Regions from separate parts of the Janthinobacterium sp. GMG1 genome, predicted to be linked through region 3. Evidence: predicted binding sites of a transcription regulator. Region 3 holds the regulator's gene; each other region holds the start of a gene.
The links. Region 3 encodes LexA, which represses DNA repair genes until DNA is damaged. Its sites were predicted from a motif close to ACTGTATNNNNATACAGT; they were not measured.
Positions count from the first base shown of each region.

Region 1: the regulator LexA is predicted to act here: its motif matches at 1,832-1,849, upstream of SJI03_RS11340 (LexA family transcriptional regulator).
Region 2: the regulator LexA is predicted to act here: its motif matches at 1,663-1,680, upstream of recA (recombinase RecA).

Region 1 covers NZ_JAXQNT010000003.1:572,556-578,733, forward strand. Annotated here, with positions in the region: gene SJI03_RS11310 (hypothetical protein) at 26-193, opposite strand; gene SJI03_RS11315 (hypothetical protein) at 190-465, opposite strand; gene SJI03_RS11320 (hypothetical protein) at 542-757, opposite strand; gene SJI03_RS11325 (hypothetical protein) at 775-1,062, opposite strand; gene SJI03_RS11330 (hypothetical protein) at 1,179-1,445, shown strand; gene SJI03_RS11335 (hypothetical protein) at 1,485-1,793, opposite strand; gene SJI03_RS11340 (LexA family transcriptional regulator) at 1,921-2,607, shown strand; gene SJI03_RS11345 (hypothetical protein) at 2,604-3,056, shown strand; gene SJI03_RS11350 (hypothetical protein) at 3,474-3,830, shown strand; gene SJI03_RS11355 (hypothetical protein) at 3,957-4,172, shown strand; gene SJI03_RS11360 (hypothetical protein) at 4,174-4,446, shown strand; gene SJI03_RS11365 (hypothetical protein) at 4,573-4,752, shown strand; gene SJI03_RS11370 (hypothetical protein) at 5,184-5,324, shown strand; gene SJI03_RS11375 (hypothetical protein) at 5,321-5,566, shown strand; gene SJI03_RS11380 (hypothetical protein) at 5,542-5,682, shown strand; gene SJI03_RS11385 (hypothetical protein) at 5,679-6,178, shown strand, end outside.
Region 2 covers NZ_JAXQNT010000001.1:250,990-257,167, reverse strand. Annotated here, with positions in the region: gene recX (recombination regulator RecX) at 1-320, opposite strand, end outside; gene recA (recombinase RecA) at 456-1,559, opposite strand; gene SJI03_RS01215 (response regulator transcription factor) at 1,814-2,548, shown strand; gene SJI03_RS01210 (sensor histidine kinase) at 2,545-4,083, shown strand; gene SJI03_RS01205 (DUF4212 domain-containing protein) at 4,076-4,390, shown strand; gene SJI03_RS01200 (sodium:solute symporter family protein) at 4,387-6,178, shown strand, end outside.
Region 3 covers NZ_JAXQNT010000008.1:186,925-193,102, reverse strand. Annotated here, with positions in the region: gene SJI03_RS21130 (replicative DNA helicase) at 1-472, opposite strand, end outside; gene rplI (50S ribosomal protein L9) at 608-1,063, opposite strand; gene rpsR (30S ribosomal protein S18) at 1,091-1,381, opposite strand; gene priB (primosomal replication protein N) at 1,407-1,706, opposite strand; gene rpsF (30S ribosomal protein S6) at 1,727-2,122, opposite strand; gene lexA (transcriptional repressor LexA) at 2,398-3,033, shown strand; gene SJI03_RS21100 (sel1 repeat family protein) at 3,111-3,905, opposite strand; gene SJI03_RS21095 (cystathionine gamma-synthase family protein) at 3,985-5,226, opposite strand; gene purF (amidophosphoribosyltransferase) at 5,269-6,178, opposite strand, start outside.

The DNA of each region.
Region 1 (6,178 bases), on a different contig from region 3:
AAGCCCGCCTGCAAGCGGGCTTTTTTCATTTCTGGCCTTGCAGTTCCTGCAGCATTGCTTCGTAGTGCTGGCGCGTCCGCACGTGGCCGGGATCGACCGGCAATTCGCGCTCGGCCTGTTCCTGCTGCTGGGCGCCCTGCTCGGCCTGCGCCGCGCTGGCGCCGGACTCGAGCTGCATGGTCGACCAAGTCAAGCCGCCACCTCTGGCGCGGCCAACATGGCAATGGCTTTGAGCTCGCGGATAGCCATGTCGGTTACTTCGTGCATGCGGATCAGCAGCGAGGGGCCGACCGGCAGGCGGCCGTGGCGAATCTTCGAGATCACCGGCGGCGCCACTTCGAGTGCGCGCGACAAGGCTGCGTCGTTTTTCAGGTCCAGCTTTACCATCACCGCATCGAGCAGCTGGCCGTTGCCGGCGACGTTGTCGAGCGTTTGGCTCGGGGAATGGATTGGTGTTTGCTTCATGTCAGGCTCCAAGTTGATATTTAATAAAGTGGCCGATTCCGGCCGTGCAATGCTGTAGCTGTCGGGTGCGGGTTCGTTATGGCGGCTCGCGCCGCGGCACCTCGTACTTCTTCGCCACTCTGTCGGTGGCATCGCGCCATTTCTGGCGCGCTTCCTTGTGCGCGGCCTTCGCCGTACTCTCGCCCTCCCCGTCTTTGGCGCCCTGCAAGTCCTTCTCGGCCTGGCGGTAGATCATGGAACGCTGGAAGACCAGCTCCTTTTCCTCGGCTGTGACCTCGGCTTGCTTATTCAATAGCTGCCTCCATGCCGTTAAACCCGCATCCGCACAACGCGCGGGACCAGGCCAAAGCTGGGGCGCTGCGCCTGGAGTGGGCCCAGCTTTTCCCGTGATTTGGGTCTAGCCCCGCTCGAAAACGGCGGCGTATCATTCCGTTTCGGTCTGGCGTCCAGGTGATTGCGGATGATCACGATCGTGCATTCGTTCAGCACGTCGCTGACCGACTTGCGCATCGAAGTGCATGCGGCTTGCAGGGCATCTTTGTTCTCGTCGGTGATGTAGCCCTTGACGAGCGCGGTACGTTTTTGCTTCTGTTTCATGGTTTTCTCCTGGTGGTCGGTGTTACAGGGTTTGGGTACAGCGAAAAAATAGGCAGAAGTTGCCAACGTGTTAAATTTCTATTCCTGCATGTCAATTCACAGGAAAGGCAACCTCCATGGAAAACGAAACTTATGTGGTAAGGCTCGCTCTGGATGCGAACGCTCCGGTGCCTTGGCCTAAAGCCGTGCCAGCGCCTGCTGTTGGCGACAAAATAACTGGCTTAATCCACGGCCTCACAGTCAATGGGACGGTTGTCGAACGTGAATGGGGTGTCGACTTTGCTCCTGGAAAAGCGGTGATTGCCTCTGTGCTGACGATCACTGTGGAATCTCAATCAGTGGCGCGACCAAAACTGGCAACAGTCCACCCGCCGAAACGTTGACGGCATTCGAGCGCGACGGGGAAATGGGGATCAGGCGGATCATGGCTTGGCGCCCTGGTCTATGCCTTCGGCGGCCCGCGGTGGCACGGTGTCGAAGATGGCGTTGGTGGTGGGCGGATGGCGGCCGCCGTGGCCTGAGTCGGGCGCGGGGTCGGTATCGCGGCGCAAGGCGGTAGCCTCCGCCGGTCGAAAGAAGATTTCTGGGTGGGCGAGCTGAACTTTCGGAGGCACGCCGCGAACGGTCCAGTTCTGCACCCGCTGAACGCCGCCCTGCTTATCGTAGCCGAGCCGTTCAGCCAGTTTTGTGGCGCCGCCGAGTGATTCGATAAGTGCTTTGTGGTCTGACATCGCTGGTTACCTGGTTGGTAGATTTAGCGACATTAAACACTATGTTTATAAACAAGTCAAACATTCTTAACCATCTTGTGTAACACAAACTGTTTAGTTAACGTGAAAATAGCGGATGCACAATCAAATGACACGACTTTATGAGGCGGCCAAACTCCTAAAGGGGATTGAAGGCCAGTCCGACGTCGCGCGCGCCATGAACGCGTCACCCCAGACCATCAACAATTGGGAGGCGCGCGGCATATCAAAATCAGGAATGCTAAAAGCTCAGGCAGTATTTGGTTGCTCCGCAACTTGGCTTGATACTGGTGCTGGCCAGATGATGCTAGCCCCCCCGGATGATCCTGGCATTCCAGGCTCGATGCGTGTGGAGCTACGCGACGATTCGTCCGGCGACTACTACAAAATCCCGAAGGTTCAACTACGGCTGCAGGCTGGTATCAATGGCGTTCAGACCGAACCCGACAACTCCGACGGCGGCCTGGTGAGCATTCCTCGCGACTGGGCCGACCGCGAGGGCTACCACCCTACTCAGCTGTTGGCCACCAAAGTACGCGGTGAAAGTATGGAACCTGCTCTATATGAGAACGACGTGATTGTAATTAACTTGAGTGACAAAAAGCCGCTCGACGGCGAGGTCTACGCCATCAACTACGAAGGTGAGGCTATCGTCAAGCGCATGTCGCGCGATGCTGGCGAGTGGTGGTTGATGTCGGATAATGCCGACCAACGCAAGTATCACCGCAAGCTTTGTCGTGGTGCCGAGTGTATTATTATTGGTCGCGTGATCCGCCGCGAAGGCGGCCGGATATGAGGCGCACCGCACTGGGAATTGCAGCAGCCACCCTCATTATGTCCACCGGCGGGGCTGGTGCGCAGCAAATCAAGGAACCAGCCGCTATTGCAAAATTTGTCGGGCCGTTCAAGACCTACACTGGCCAGCCGCTAATTGAACTATTGGCACAATACGGAATGCGTATCGAATGGATCCACACCACGCCGATTGATAAAATGATCGCTGCTGTTCGGCGCCCAGGCGACCAAAACGGTGACCTGGTGACAATACTATCTCTCACGGGAAAACCGAAAAAGATGCCTTGCAATCTGGATAGATGGATGCGGCAGGGCTACGCTGGCGGGCATGCTGAGGATATGGCTGAGATTATGTATAGAAATGGTCGGTTTTTGATTAATGCTTCCGATCTAAACCCGGTTTTGTATTGGGCTGCGACAGGCAAGTGTTCGACGCAATACGCACTGTAACTGCCCGACCTGTTGAACATCACAGCCGCTATAGTAGAAGCCAAGGGCATTCGACTGGCTGTTGTGCTCGCTCCGTTGATTGAAGTCCACCCTACTCCTAATCTAAGCCTGCTCCGTCGCGCGCAGAATCTTTTCCCCACCCTGCCAATCATGCTCCTGTCGCCTCGCGTGGGCGGCTTCTCGCACAGCTACGCTACTTTCAAGCTCGACGAAATCATCAAGCACCTCAATGCCCATGAGATTGGGTGGCGTAGCTATACTCCCGCGCTAACGCTGCTGCCTGACGTCGCCCTTCCGTTCTAGGCAAACACCAACACCATCCCAGCCCGCATTACGCGGGCTTTTTTTCGCCTAAAAATTCATCACGTGTAATTTTTTCTGAAATATTAAACAAACTGTTTGACTCGCAATATAAACATGGTGTTTAATGACGTCATTGAACAGCAACCACCGGAACAAATGATGATCAGGAAAAGTAAGCAGAACTGGGCAATAGGAGCAACGGTCAAAGTCGGCTTCTTGAATGGCTTGCTGGTAGTCGCCGCGGTACCTACTCCAGGTGATTCCACGCCTGATGCATACGTCCTCTCTCGAAATAACCAGTTCTATTCCTTCGTGCCCCACAACGGCCTTGCAAAGATCAACTCGATTGAAGCCATCGAAATGATTGATGCCGCGAAGCTGCAGGCTGAACGCGCAACGAGCGCTGCGATCGAAAAAGCGGCCGCCTCGGCGCGTCATATCGAAGTCATCAACAAGTTGATGTTCGCTTAAAGGAGCAGGTCATGTCACGCGCCGAACTAGCAGCACTTGAAGCAGCCCTGATCGCCGCCGGCGAACAGATCCCGGTCGTGCACGTTGCTGCTGCGCGTGCTTAACCACCTTTCACAGGAATACATCATGCACACCGACACCATCGCCAAAACCAGCAACTTCCGTAGCGCCGAAGCCTGCACCGACTTTGCGCTCCAACGCGCCTTCGCCCGCTGGGTGGCGGCTCTTGAAATGGCACTGGGTTTCAAGCTCGATGCGTCAGCACTAGAACTCGCCGACGAACTGTTCGCCTCGGACTGGTCTGTCGAGGACGCGGCCGGTGAATTGTCGAAGGCGGCCTGAGATGAGCGCCCGCGACCACGACGCCGCCCAGCTACAGGCTGAACTGGCCGAGGCCACAGCTACAGCGCCGGCCCCGCGCTTTCACTTCGACGTGACGATTCGCTTCACGGACGGCACGTACCGCAACAAGGTCCGGGCCCGCAACAAAAGTGTGGCGCATGCCATGGCCCTGACGGATGCACGAATGGCCTCTCCTTGCAGCACCTTCTACGGCAAAGAGCTCGGCCACCTGGTCGAGCTGGCCAAACCAGATCAGCGGTCGCCCGCGCCGTAGGCAAGGCGGGACAGGCCGGCGGGCCGGATAAATGCCCTGTGGGATCAGCATGCCCCGATTGATCTTCGTGAGGATCAGGCGCCCGGGGAAACCCGGCGCCACAACCAACCTTGAAGGAATTACAGCATGTCGACTTTCAATAAAGACCAGGCCGTGAACGTGAAAGGCACCAAAACAGACCCGGCGGCGCGCCCGGGCAAGTTCGTGAAGACGCATCCAGGCGCACGCGGCGACTTCCTGGAAGTTCTGCTGGATGGCTCGACGCAAAGCCAGCGTTTCCGCCCTTCGCAGGTGTCTGCAGTCTGATTTATTGGCGCGGCCTGTCGCCCAGGCCGCCGCCCCTGCCCTGCGCCAGGCAAGCGCAGGAACCACACAGAAGCGCCAACCGATGCAATTAAGTGCTGGTCAATTGCCCGTTGACGCAGACGCAGGTGAGCCGGCCGAGAGGCAGAGGCGCTTGGATTGGAGGCCGTTGGTTGGGGCTTCTGTGTGGTGAATGCGCAGACTGATGCGCTGCCCTACGCGGGGCGTTTCTCAACCGGTACCCAGCCCGGAGAGGCCATGCAGGCGAAAGCCAATTGGAACACTCAAGCCGGAGACCAGCACCGGCCGCCACACGCGCTTCCTGGCGTACGCAGGATTGAAAGCCCCGTTGCGGATTTGATGTCGGACAGTGCGGCCGGCACCAGCAGGGTTCGATTCCCTGCCAGGGCACCAATTAACCAGAGGAGCAGGACATGAGCTACATCATCACCATCCGCACCGGCCCGCGCGCCGAGGATATCGCGCACTTCGCCGCCATCGGCAACCTGGCCGCGCTGATCGATGCCGCCTACGACGATGGCGCTCTGGGCGTGACAGCGATGGTGCGGCCATGATCTCCCTCTTCCACCGCCTGTTGGCCGCCCACCGCCACTACCAGGCGCAGCACCAGCACCGCATGAACAAGATGCGCCTGGCCGGCGTGCGCCGCGAGTTGGCCGGACTCGAAGAAATGCGCAAGGAACTGATCACCGCGCAGATCGAGGCGCCGATCGACCTGGACGCATCCGCCGCGCGCGTGAAGAAGCTGGGCCGCGCCCACCGGGAGGCGCAGTGGACGTCGTCAGCCAAGCCGTGATGGACGTGGCCAGCCAGGCCTTGCGCAACTGGCATGCCGGCCACGCCATCGTCTACGCCGTCCGCCTGGCGCTGCTGAAGGCGGAAATCATAAAACTCACAAGGAAAAAGTCATGAACGAAGTAATCGAAATGCCACGTCGCGAAAGCGCCGGCCTGGTTGCTGCCGAAGTGCACCGCTACTCGCTCGCCGAGATTCGCGAGCGCGTCAACCTGGTACAGGAGGTGATGCGCGGGATCATGAAGCTCAACACCCACTATGGGACCATCCCTGGAACGCCGAAGCCGACGCTGTACAAGCCGGGCGCCGAAGTGCTGTGTGTGACTTTCCGCATCGCCCCGATCTATCGCATCCTCGATCTCAGCACCGATTTGGTTGCCCGCTTCCGCGTTACTTGCGTCGGCCAGCACCAGGTATCCGACATCATGTTGGGCGAAGGCGTCGGTGAATGCTCTTCCGCCGAAGAAAAATATAAGTGGCGCGCATCCGTGTGCGCCGAGGAATTCGATTTGACGCCAGAAACGATGCGCCGTCTGAAATTTGCGAAGTACAACGGCAGTGTCCAGAAGAAAGTTCAAGTACGTACCGAGGCGGCCGATCTGTCAAATACGGT
Region 2 (6,178 bases), on a different contig from region 3:
ACTTCGCAGGCGCGCGCGGTCTCGCCTTCGGCCAGGCCCGCCTTGAGTTCCTGCAGCGCCTCGCCGGCTATGCCATGGCTTTGCAATTCGGCCATGATGCGACTATTCCCGAAGCGGGCCGAGCGGCGGTGGATCAGCGACTCGGAAAAGCGCTCCTGCGACAGCCAGTTGGCTTGCTCCAGGCTGTCGAGCAAGGCTTCCACGTCATCGCCCTCCTGCGCATGGCGCTGCAGCTTGCGCCGCAATTCCATGCGGCTGTGTTCACGCATCGACAGAAAGCGGAGCGCCCTGCCCTTCAGGCTTAGTTGTACTGCGGCCATACACCCACCTTGTCTTTCATTCCACGATCACAGCACCCAAACACAATCGCCGCCCGGCGCAACAGCGCGGGACGGCGATCATGGTCACACCTTGCCAGACACCATCCGCCAGTGCGAATGGTGGCTGACGGCAGCTTACTCGGCAGCCTTGGCTTCTGCCTTGGCAGCCTTGTCGGCGGCTTTATCGGCTTTTTCCGGCTTTTCAGCAGCCAGCGGCGGCAGTTCGCGCACGCCCAGCGAAGCGCGGACCTTGTTTTCGATTTCGCGGGCCAGCGCCGGACGCTCTTGCAGGAAGGCGCGGGCGTTGTCCTTGCCCTGGCCGATGCGTTCGCCGTTGTAGCTATACCACGAACCGGATTTTTCCACGATCTTGGCATCCGAGCCCAGGTCCAGGATTTCGCCTTCGCGCGAGGTGCCGGCGCCATACAGGATGTCGAAGTGCGCTTCCTTGAACGGTGGCGCGATCTTGTTCTTGACGACCTTGACCTTGGTTTCATTGCCGATCACTTCATCGCCGGACTTGATCGAGCCGGTGCGGCGGATATCCAGGCGCACGGAGGCGTAGAATTTCAGCGCATTGCCGCCGGTGGTCGTTTCCGGGCTGCCGAACATCACGCCGATCTTCATGCGGATCTGGTTGATGAAGATGACCAGGGTATTCGTGCGGTTGATCGAACCGGTCAGCTTGCGCAGGGCTTGCGACATCAGGCGTGCTTGCAGGCCTGGCAGGGAGTCGCCCATATCGCCTTCGATCTCGGCGCGTGGCGTCAGTGCGGCCACGGAGTCGATGACGACGAGGTCGACGCTGCCCGAACGCACGAGGGCGTCGCAGATTTCCAGCGCCTGCTCGCCCGTGTCCGGTTGCGAGATCAGCAATTCATGCAGGTTCACGCCCAGCTTTTGCGCGTAACCGACGTCCAGCGCGTGCTCGGCATCGATAAAGGCGCAAGTGCCGCCCAGTTTTTGCATTTCAGCAATGGTTTGCAGGGTCAGGGTGGTTTTACCCGACGATTCCGGACCGTAGATCTCCACCACGCGGCCGCGCGGCAAGCCGCCCACGCCCAGCGCGATATCGAGGCCGAGCGAACCGGTCGACACGACTTGCACTTCTTCGATCGCTGCGCTGGCATCCATGCGCATGACCGAACCTTTGCCAAACTGCTTCTCGATCTGCGCCAGTGCGGCGGCGAGCGCCTTGGCTTTTTCCGATGCGGGTACTACAGCTTTTTTATCGTCCATATGTTCTTTCAGCCGTTCTACAGGTGCGGATTCACGTGACGCATCTACGTGAACCGTGCAGCCTGCGATAGCGCCAGTGGGTTAAATTCTTTACACAGACAGTACTGTATAAAAAAACAGTGATCAATGCAAGCGGAACGTGGATTTGTTTTGAAACAGATCAATACAAGCCTGGTTTCTCACAAAAACTCGCCACCTTGCGGAAAATGAAACACAATACAAACTTCTACCGCCGCAAGCATAGGAAGTGCACCATGCGTATTTTACTTGCCGAAGATGACAGCGTGCTGGCCGATGGCCTGACCCGCTCGCTGCGCCAGTCCGGTTATGCGATCGACTACGTCAAGACGGGCCAGGAGGCCGATACGGCCCTGTCCACCCAGGAATTCGACTTGCTGATCCTCGACCTGGGCCTGCCGAAGATGTCCGGCCTGGAAGTGCTGCGCCGCCTGCGCGCGCGCGCCTCGCTGTTGCCCGTGCTGATACTGACGGCCGCCGATTCCATCGAGCAACGCGTGAATGGCCTCGACCTCGGTGCCGATGATTATATGGCCAAGCCGTTCGCCCTGTCGGAACTGGAGGCAAGAGTGCGCGCCCTGACGCGCCGCGGCGCCGGCGGCGGCGCCGCCATCATCAAGCATGGCCCCCTCAGCTACGACCAGGTGGGGCGCAGCGCCTACATCAACGACCAGATGCTCGACCTGTCGGCGCGCGAACTGGGCTTGCTGGAAATCTTGCTGGGCCGTACCGGCCGCCTCGTCTCGAAAGAGCAGCTGGTCGACCACCTGTGCGAATGGGGCGAAGAAGTGTCGAACAACGCCATCGAAGTGTATGTCCACCGCTTGCGCAAGAAGATCGAAGTGGGCGGCGTGCGCATCGCCACCGTGCGCGGCCTCGGCTATTGCCTGGAAAAATACTCGGAAACGGCGCGCCTGAACGCTGAAGCGGGCGAGTCGGCAAGCCCGGCCAGCGGACCCGCCAGCAAGTGAAGGCGCGCGAGGCGCCAGCGGACGAGCCAGAAGACGACGACTGGTTCGAGCCGCCCACCACGGAACAGGATGACACCATCGAGCATTCGCTGTTCGGCGAAATCCTCGACTGGATGCTGGCGCCCTTGCTGCTGCTGTGGCCGATGAGCATTGCCATTACCTATCTGGTGGCCAAGGGCATCGCCAATCAGCCGTTCGACCATGCGCTGGAAGACAGCGTGACGGTGCTGACGCAGCAGGTCAAGCAGGCCGACGGCGCCATGCTGCGCCGCGTGCCGGAAAAGAACAGCAGTAATAGCGGCCGCGACTTCCTGCGCGGCGACGATATCGACACCCTGTATTACCTGGTAGTGGGTCCGCGCGGCGAATATCTGGACGGCGACCGCGATTTGCCGCCGCCACAGGACGCCGACAAATACCGCAGCGGCATGGTGCTGTTTCGCAACGACACCATCCATGGCACGCCCGTGCGCGTGGCGTTCAGCTATCTCGACATTCCTTCCGGCAATGACGATGAGCCCAGCCGCGCGCTGGTGCAAGTGGCGGAAACCCTGGAAAAACGCGCCCAGCTGGCCAATGAAATCATCAAGGGCGTGATTTTGCCGCAGTTCATCATCCTGCCCGTGATCCTGGCCCTGGTCTGGTTTGCCCTGGCGCGCGGCCTGTCGCCGCTGGCGCAATTGCAGGAACGCATACGCGCCCGGCCGCCCGACGATTTATCGCCCATCGAATCGGGCCAGGTGCCCGAGGAAATCACGCCGCTGGTCGGATCGCTCAACGAGATGCTGGCGCGGCTGTCGCTGTCGATCGACATGCAGAAACGCTTCATCGCCGATGCCGCGCACCAGATGAAGACGCCGCTGGCCGGCATGCGCATGCAATCCGAACTGGCCCTGCGCCAGACCGACCACGACGAGATTCACCGCTCGCTGCTGCAACTGGCGAAAAGTTCGGAAGCGGCCACGCGCCTGGTCAACCAGCTGCTGGCCTTGGCGCGCGCGGAAAACCAGCCGCAGGCGGGCACGGCGTTCGAGCCGATCGAGCTGAGCGAGCTGGCGCGCGGCGTGGTGCAGGACTGGGTGCAAGCCTCGTTTGCCCAGCATATCGACCTGGGTTTCGAGCAGCCCGCGTATTCGATCATGATTTCCGGCAATGCCATGATGCTGCGCGAGCTGCTGAGCAACCTGATCGACAATGCCCTGCGCTACACGCCGGCCGGCGGCAGCGTCACGGTGCGCGTGCGCAGCACCCTGGAACTGGCCATCCTGGAAGTGGAAGATACGGGCCCCGGCATTGCGCCGGCCGAGCGGGCGCACGTGTTCGAACGCTTTTACCGCATTCTCGGCAGCAATGTCGACGGTAGCGGCCTGGGCCTGGCCATCGTGCGCGAAATTGCCCAGCAGCATGGCGCCGAAGTCGATATTTTTAACAATCCGCGCGCGCAGTCGCCAAAGCTGCCGGGCACCCTGCTGCGCCTGAGCATCGCCCTGCTGTTGCCGGACGCGCCAGAAGAGGATGAGGTCACGTATGGATAAGCCGAGCCCAAGCGCTCCCCCGGCGCGGCCGGCGCGCACGCCCGGCCCCGAGCTGCAGGCGCGCCGCGATGTGCACTGGCGCAAGACGCGGCGCCTGACGGCCATCCTGCTGCTGGTCTGGCTGCTGACGGGCTTCCTGACCGTGTTTTATGCGCGCGAACTGTTGCATCTGAATCTGTTCGGCTGGCCGCTGCCCTTTTATATGGCGGCTCAGGGCGCCTCGCTGGTGTACCTGGCCATCATCGCCTTCTATGCCTGGCGCATGCGGCGCCTCGACCAGGCTTTTCATGCCGAGGAGCAGGCATGAGCACCCAGCGCAGCTTCTTTGCCCGCCTGTGCCGCTACTACCTGCTGTTTACGGCCGGTTTCGCCGCCTTCCTGCTGGCTTTGTCGGTGCTGGAACAGGAAGGCATGCCGCGCGCGTGGATCGGCTACCTGTTCATGCTCGTCACCATCACCCTGTACGCCACCATCGGCGTCATCAGCCGCACCTCGAACGTCACCGAATACTATGTGGCGGGGCGCAGGGTACCGGCCATGTTCAACGGCATGGCCACGGCCGCCGACTGGATTTCGGCAGCCAGCTTCATCAGCCTCGCCGGCGGCCTGTATCTGAACGGCTTCGACGGCCTGGCCTTCATCATGGGCTGGACGGGTGGCTATTGCCTGGTCGCACTGCTGATCGCGCCCTATCTGCGCAAGTTCAGCCAGTACACGATTCCCGATTTCCTCGCCGCCCGCTATGGCAGCGGCACCGACAAACGGGGCGCCAGCGTGCGCGTGGTGGCCGTGGCCGCCACCATCATCGTGTCGTTTACGTATGTGGTGGCGCAGATCTACGCCGTCGGCCTGATCGCCTCGCGCTTCACGGGCGTGGATTTTTCCGTCGGCATCTTCCTGGGCCTGGCCAGCATCCTCGTCTGCTCCTTTCTGGGCGGCATGCGCGCCATCACCTGGACGCAGGTGGCGCAGTACATCATCATCCTCGTCGCCTTCCTGATTCCCGCCATATGGCTATCGGTCAAGCATGCGGACAATCCCGTGCCGCAGATCGCCTACGGCAAGGTGCTGCCGCAATTGAGCGCGCGCGAACACGTGCTGGAAACGGATCCGAAAGAAAACGAGGTGCGCGCCATCTTCCACCAGCGCGCCATCAGCTACCAGGCGCGCATAGCCGGCTTGCCCACTTCCTGGGAACAAGGCCATCTGACGGCCCAGCGCCAGCTCGATAGTTTGCGCCAGCGCAATGCCTCGCTGTTCGACATCCGTAACGCGGAGCGCTACCTGATCGCCTATCCGAAGAGTCCGGACGAGGCACGCGTGCTGTGGCAGGCGGCGCAGGCGCAAAATCAGAAACGCGCAGAACCCATCATTCCGCACGCGCAGCCGTTTCCCGCCGCCGACCGGGAGCAGTCCGACATCAAGCGCAACAATTTCCTGGCTCTCGTGTTCTGCATGATGCTGGGCACGGCCGCCCTGCCGCATATCCTCATGCGATCGTACACCACGCCGTCCGTGCACGAAACGCGCGTCTCCGTCTTCTGGACCCTGTTCTTCATCTTGTTGATCTACCTCACGATTCCCGCGCTGGCCGTGCTGGTCAAATACGACATTTACTCGGCGCTCGTGGGCACGCAATATGCGAACCTGCCCACCTGGGTGTCGTACTGGGCCAATGTGGACAAGCTCAGCCCCCTGATCAGCATCGTCGACGTCAACCGCGACGGCATCGTGCAACTGGCGGAAATTTCCATCGATGCCGACGTGCTGGTGCTGGCCACGCCCGAGATCGCCGGCCTGCCCTACGTGATTTCCGGCCTGGTGGCGGCCGGCGGCCTGGCAGCCGCCCTGTCGACGGCGGACGGCTTGCTGCTGGCCATCTCCAACGCCCTGTCGCACGACGTGTATTACAAGGTGGTCGACCCGACCGCCTCGACGCAAAAGCGCGTGACGATTTCAAAATTGCTGCTGCTGGCCGTGGCCTTCATCGCCGCCTATGCGGCCTCGCAAAAGCCGGCGGACATTTTGTCGCTGGTGGGCGTGGCCTTTTCCCTGGCCGCCTCGACCCTGTTCCCGCCGCTGGTGCTGGGCGTGT
Region 3 (6,178 bases):
CGGCGATGGCGAAAATCTTCGATTCGGCCTCGTCAAGCATCTGCTTGACTTCCTTGCCTTGCGGGCTGAAGGCCGTGCCGGAGATATCGTCGGCGACGGTGATGAGTTTGCGCAGCACGCCGCGGTCGCGCACGATCTCGGCGTAACGCCGGATGTTCGCAGCCGATGGCGTGTTTTGCGCCATGGCGTTCAGATAAGCGAGTCCGCCCACATCATCGGCCTTGCCGAGCTGGGTCAGGGTTTCAAAAACAGTAATGACATCGGCTGGCTTGGAAGCGTTAACCATCTTGACGATTTGCTCGAAGATGATGCGATGGTCATAGCGATAGAAATCCTCCGCATGCATGAAGTCGGCGATGCGGTCATACGCGGCATTGTCGCGCAGCAGACCACCGATAACGGATTGTTCTGCTTCGATCGAATGCGGCGGAATACGGAGGGAATCCAGTTGCGGATCAGAGGGGGCGTTCATGGCGCGAATTATACCCGCTTCGGCGTGCTGGCAAAAATAAAGGGCTGAAATTGAGCGAAAAAAAGGCCACAAAAAAGCCGGGCGAACCCGGCTTTTCATAGTGCGGCAATGCCTGCGGGCCAGGCCCGCAGACGATTACGCGTTCGCGTCTGGAACGACAGCGATAACAACTTCCACAACCACGTCGGTGTGCAGAGCAACCGAAACGTTGTGCTCGCCAACGATCTTCAGCGGGCCGGTAGGCATGCGGATTTGTGCTTTTTCAACAGCAAAACCTTGCTTGGTCAGCGCTTCAGCGATGTCGAAGTTGGTGACGGAACCGAACAGACGGCCATCAACACCAGCTTTTTGAGCAACTTGAACGGTCAGACCGCTCAGTTTTTCGCCCTGGGCTTGCGATGCGGCCAGTTTGGCGGCAGCAGCTTTTTCCAGTTCGGCGCGCTTGACTTCGAATTCAGCCACAGCGGTTGCCGTAGCACGACGTGCCAGGCGTTGCGGGATCAGGAAGTTACGTGCGTAACCGTCTTTGACTTTGACGACTTCGCCGAGGTTACCGACGTTAACAACTTTTTCTAACAGAATGATTTGCATAGTTCTTCTCCAGGAATATCTGACCGATTAAGCGTGGTGCAGATCGGTGTATGGCAGCAGCGCGAGGAAGCGAGCGCGCTTGATTGCGGTGTCAACTTGGCGCTGGTAGTGCGCTTTGGTACCGGTCAGGCGTGCTGGCATGATCTTGCCGTTTTCTTGGACGAAGTCTTTCAGCGTGTCGACGTCTTTGTAGTCGACTTGCTCAACGTGAGCTGCGGTGAAGCGGCAGAACTTCTTGCGTTTGAACAACGGGTTTTGCTGTTTGCGTTTTTCTTTAAGCTTGAGCTTATTTTTGTCGAACTTTTTACCGAATGCCATGTCAGGCTCCTGTATCTAAAATGCGCTAGTCAAAATTGACTGCACTAAAATCAATGATGTGAAACACCAAACTCTTGCTGTTGCGGCTCTTCCTGGCCAGGAAACCCGTGAACTGATACACCCCGCCCAAGCTTGCCTGACTGAACCGGCCTGAGATTTCGCCAGCGGCTAGCGCGGCAACATCAAACTCGGTCAAACGGGCAATCCCTGCTTCCATCTGCTGCGAACTGTGTTGCAATACTGCATTCACAATCGGCAGCCCTGCCGGGGTATAGCGCAATATTTCGCGCTCGGCAATGATGGCGGTGACTTGTAGCTGGTTCAGCGCACGATCCTGGTCAAGAATTAAGCTGCTGCTGCGGCTGCGGCTGGAGCGGCTGCTGGTGCTTCGGTGCGGTGGCTTTTGGCCGCGTCTTCGCGTTGTACCGATTTCATCATCGGCGAAGGAGCTGTTTCAGCTTTCTTCATTTTAACGGTCAGGTGACGCAACACGGCATCATTGAATTTGAATGCTGTTTCCAACTCGACCAGGGTCTCGTTGTCGCATTCGATGTTCAGGCAGATGTAGTGTGCTTTAGGCAGCTTTTGGATCGAGTAAGCCATTTGACGGCGGCCCCAATCTTCCACGCGGTGAACCGAACCGCCGCGGGTGGTTACGCTGGCTTTGTAGCGTTCGATCATCGCGGGCACTTGCTCGCTTTGGTCCGGATGGACGATAAAGACTATTTCATAATGACGCATGCAAACTCCTTCAGGTCGGATTGATAATCGCCCACCCCGGCGTCAAGACGGGTGTGGGAAGGTCAGCCGAAGATTATAACCGCCTTTTGCAAACGTTTCAATCATTCCTTCCACCAGCACCCGAAAAGCCCGTGCGCCAGCGTGCTTTCGGCCCATGGACAAGTATTTCTTGCGAAATTCGCCGAAAACACGGAAATCCCCTTGCATAGTGGGCGATACTGTACAAAAATACAGACTGTTCATATAGACAGCATTTTAGTATGCACCCACCGCTCATGATCAAGCTGACAGCACGACAAGAACAAATCCTGAACCTGATCAAGGACGCGATTGAAAACACGGGCTTTCCTCCCACCCGTGCGGAAATCGCCAATGAACTGGGTTTCAAATCGGCCAATGCGGCCGAAGAGCATTTGCAGGCCCTGGCCCGCAAGGGCGCGATCGAGATTTCGCCCGGCACCTCGCGCGGCATCCGCCTGATCGGCGCCGCCGCTGAAGCGGCGCCATCGAAAGTGCCGGCAGCGCTGCTGATGTCGCTGCCGCTGATCGGCCGGGTGGCGGCCGGTTCGCCCATCCTGGCGCAGGAAAACCTGGAAGCGAGCTACAACGTCGATCCGGCCCTGTTCTCGGCCAAACCCGACTTCCTGCTGAAGGTGCGCGGCTGGTCCATGCGCGACGCCGGCATCATGGATGGCGATTTATTGGCCGTCAAGAAGGTCGACAGCGCCAAGAATGGCCAGATCGTCGTCGCCCGCATCGGCGACGAAGTCACCGTCAAACGCTACAAGAAGACGGGTTCCGTCATCGAACTGCTGCCGGAAAACCCCGACTTCAAGGTGATTACCGTGTCGCCGGAAGACGAGTTTGCATTGGAAGGTTTGGCTGTCGGACTGATGCGCAGCTGGCATTGACAAGCACGCCTTTGCAGGGCGCGCGGTTGGCGCCAGTTGCTGTTGGCGCCAACACTTCGAGCAAGATGGCGCGAGAATTACCGGCTGCCGCCGGGAGTCGCGACAACCACCGGCGGGCGGCGCTCCGCAGGCATCTTGGACGACGGGCGCCGGCCATCACTATCAAAAGCGGCGGTATCCACCGCCTTCTTGGCGGATTCGGCAAGCACATACGCTTCCGTCCTGGCTTGCCACGCCGCTCTTTTGGCTTCGGTCTGAGTCGCCTTTTGATTGGCTTCTGCACTGACCACAGTATAGGCCTTCTCCATCAACGCCTTTGCTTGCGTAAATTCCTGCTCATTCATCAAACGTTCAATGTCTGGGGGAATGTTTTTGCCAGGCGGCAATGACGCGTTGAGATTTTTGACAAAACCATTGTAGCAGGCGCTCCAAGCGTCGAGTCCTTCCTGCACCGCCATGATCTGGCGCTTGGTCTGCGACATCTCCGGCACCACCGGCTCCACACAGTTAAACTTGCTCAGGGAAATGTCAGCGCCCTTGTAATCGCGCGCATAGAAATCGATATCCGCACGGCGTGCGGCGCGCTGCCGGATCAGATCGAGCGCAGCATCCGCTTGCTTGTTGCCGCCGGTGGAGGACTTCTGAAACCATTCCCTGGCCGCGCTGACGTCACTGGTTACACCCTCACCATACAAATACATTTCGCCAAGATGGAACTGCGCTTCGGCATTACCAGCTGAAGCGAGCTTGTTATATAAACTCAGCGCCTGGGTATAGGATTGCGCTTCGAGCAAGCGATTTGCATCCGATAAATCATCGGCATACGCGCCGTAAGAAAACAGCATCGCAACAACAAATGTAAGTTTCTGCATGATCACCCTCTTGTAAAAGACTTATATTTATCAAATAAGACACAAATGTAAGCCCTTTCCAGGAAAAAGTGAATAATTATTATGCGCTCAATGCCGAACTGAAATCTTCCAGCAGGTCAGCCTCGTCTTCGATACCCACCGACACGCGTATCAGCGATTCGGCGATGCCCATGCTGGCGCGGCGCTCGGCGCCCATCTCGTAGAAAATCGTATGGGCGACGGGAATCACCAAGGTGCGCGTGTCGCCGAGGTTGCTCGCTGGAATAGCAAGATTGAGACGATTGAGGAAATCGAAGCAGTCGATGCCATCTTTCAGCTCAAAGCTGAACAGCGAGCCATAGCTGCGGAACAAATCCGTCGCCAGCGCGTGCTGCGGGTGCGACGCCAAGCCCGGGTAATGCACGGCCGCTACGCGCGGATCGGCGGCAAGCATGGTGGCCAGCGCCAGGGCGTTCGAGCAGGTGCGATCCATGCGCAAGGCCATGGTTTCCGCGCCGACGGCGATGTGGTGCGCCGCTTCCGGACCCAGCGAGGCGCCGAAATCGCGCAAGGCCTTGGCGCGGATTTGCGCAATGCCCCATTGTGCCGGTGCCGCCTTTTTATAATTCTCAAAGATGTTCGGATACCGCGTCCAGTCGAACACGCCCGTGTCCGTCAAGCTGCCGCCCAGCGCATTGCCGTGACCGCCAATCGATTTCGTCAGCGCATTGACGACCAAGCCCGCGCCCACCGCTTTCGGACGGAACAGGTATGGCGTCGTCATGGTGTTGTCGACGATGTACAAAATACCCTTCTCGCGGCACAAGTCACCGATTTTTGCCAGGTCGGCGATCTGCGTGCGCGGATTGGCGATGGTTTCGACAAACACGATGCGCGTGGCCGGCGTGATGGCGGCCGCCACATTGGCCACGTCGGTGGCGTCGACAAACGACACGGCGATGCCCTGCCCCGTCACCGTTTGCCACAGGCTGTTGGTGTTGCCGAACAAAAAGGCCGACGACACGACGTGATCACCGGCGCGCAGCAAGGATTGCACCACGGCGCCGATGGCGCCCATGCCGGTGGCGAAGCACAGGGTCGCCACGCCGTCTTCCATCTTGTTGACCTTGTCTTCCAGCGCGGAGACAGTCGGGTTGCCCTGGCGGCCATAGCGGAAACCCGGCTCCTTGCCCTGGAACACGGAAGCGAGCTGGCGCGCATCGGCGTAACCGAAAGCAACGGAAGTGTGCACGGGCTTGTGCAGGGAGCCGTGCTCGATGCCCTTGCGGCGGTCGTTATGCAGGATGGTGGTGGTAAAGCCGTAGTTTTTTTTATCGTTCATGATCGCAAAGAAAAAAAAGCCCGGCATCGGCCGGGCAGGTACTTATGCTTCTGTCGTCGCCAGGTTCAGGTTCAGCTGGGAACGCGGCGTATCTTCGGGCGCTGCCGCCTTCGGATGGTGGCGCGCATACTCCAGGCGATCCAGGTATTCCTGCGACACGTCGCCCGTCACGTAGACGCCATCGAAGCACGATGCTTCGAAGTTGGTCAGGGCCGGATTGACGTCGGCGATCGCCTGCTTCAGCGCGCCGATATCCTGGTAGACCAGGTAATCGGCCGTGATTTCGCGGCACACTTCTTCCGTCGTGCGGCCATAGGCGATCAGTTCGTCGCGCGTCGGCATGTCGATGCCGTACACGTTCGGGTAAATCACCGGTGGCGCGGCCGAGGCGAAGATGACCTTCGTCGCGCCCGCTTCGCGCGCCATCTGCACGATTTCACGGCTGGTGGTGCCGCGCACGATGGAATCGTCGACCAGCAACACCACTTTATCCTTGAACTCGGACGGGATGGCGTTGAGCTTCTGGCGCACGGATTTCTTGCGCGCCGCCTGGCCCGGCATGATGAAGGTGCGGCCGATGTAGCGGTTCTTGATGAAGCCTTCGCGGTACTCGATGTTCAGCGCCATGGCCAGCTGGATGGCGGCCGGACGCGAGGAATCGGGAATCGGCATGACCACGTCGATATGCACGCCTGGCAATTCGGCACGGATCTTCTCGGCCAGGTACTCGCCCATTTTCAGACGCGTGGCGTACACGGAGGCGCCGTCGATGACGGAGTCGGGACGGGCCAGGTAGACGAATTCGAACACGCACGGGTTCAGGCTGGCATTGTCGGCGCATTGAGCGCTGTGCAATTTCTTATCGGCATCGATAAACACGGCTTCGCCGGGACCGATGTCGCGCACGAAGCGGAAGCCCATGCCTTCCAGTGCCACGGATTCGGAAGCGATC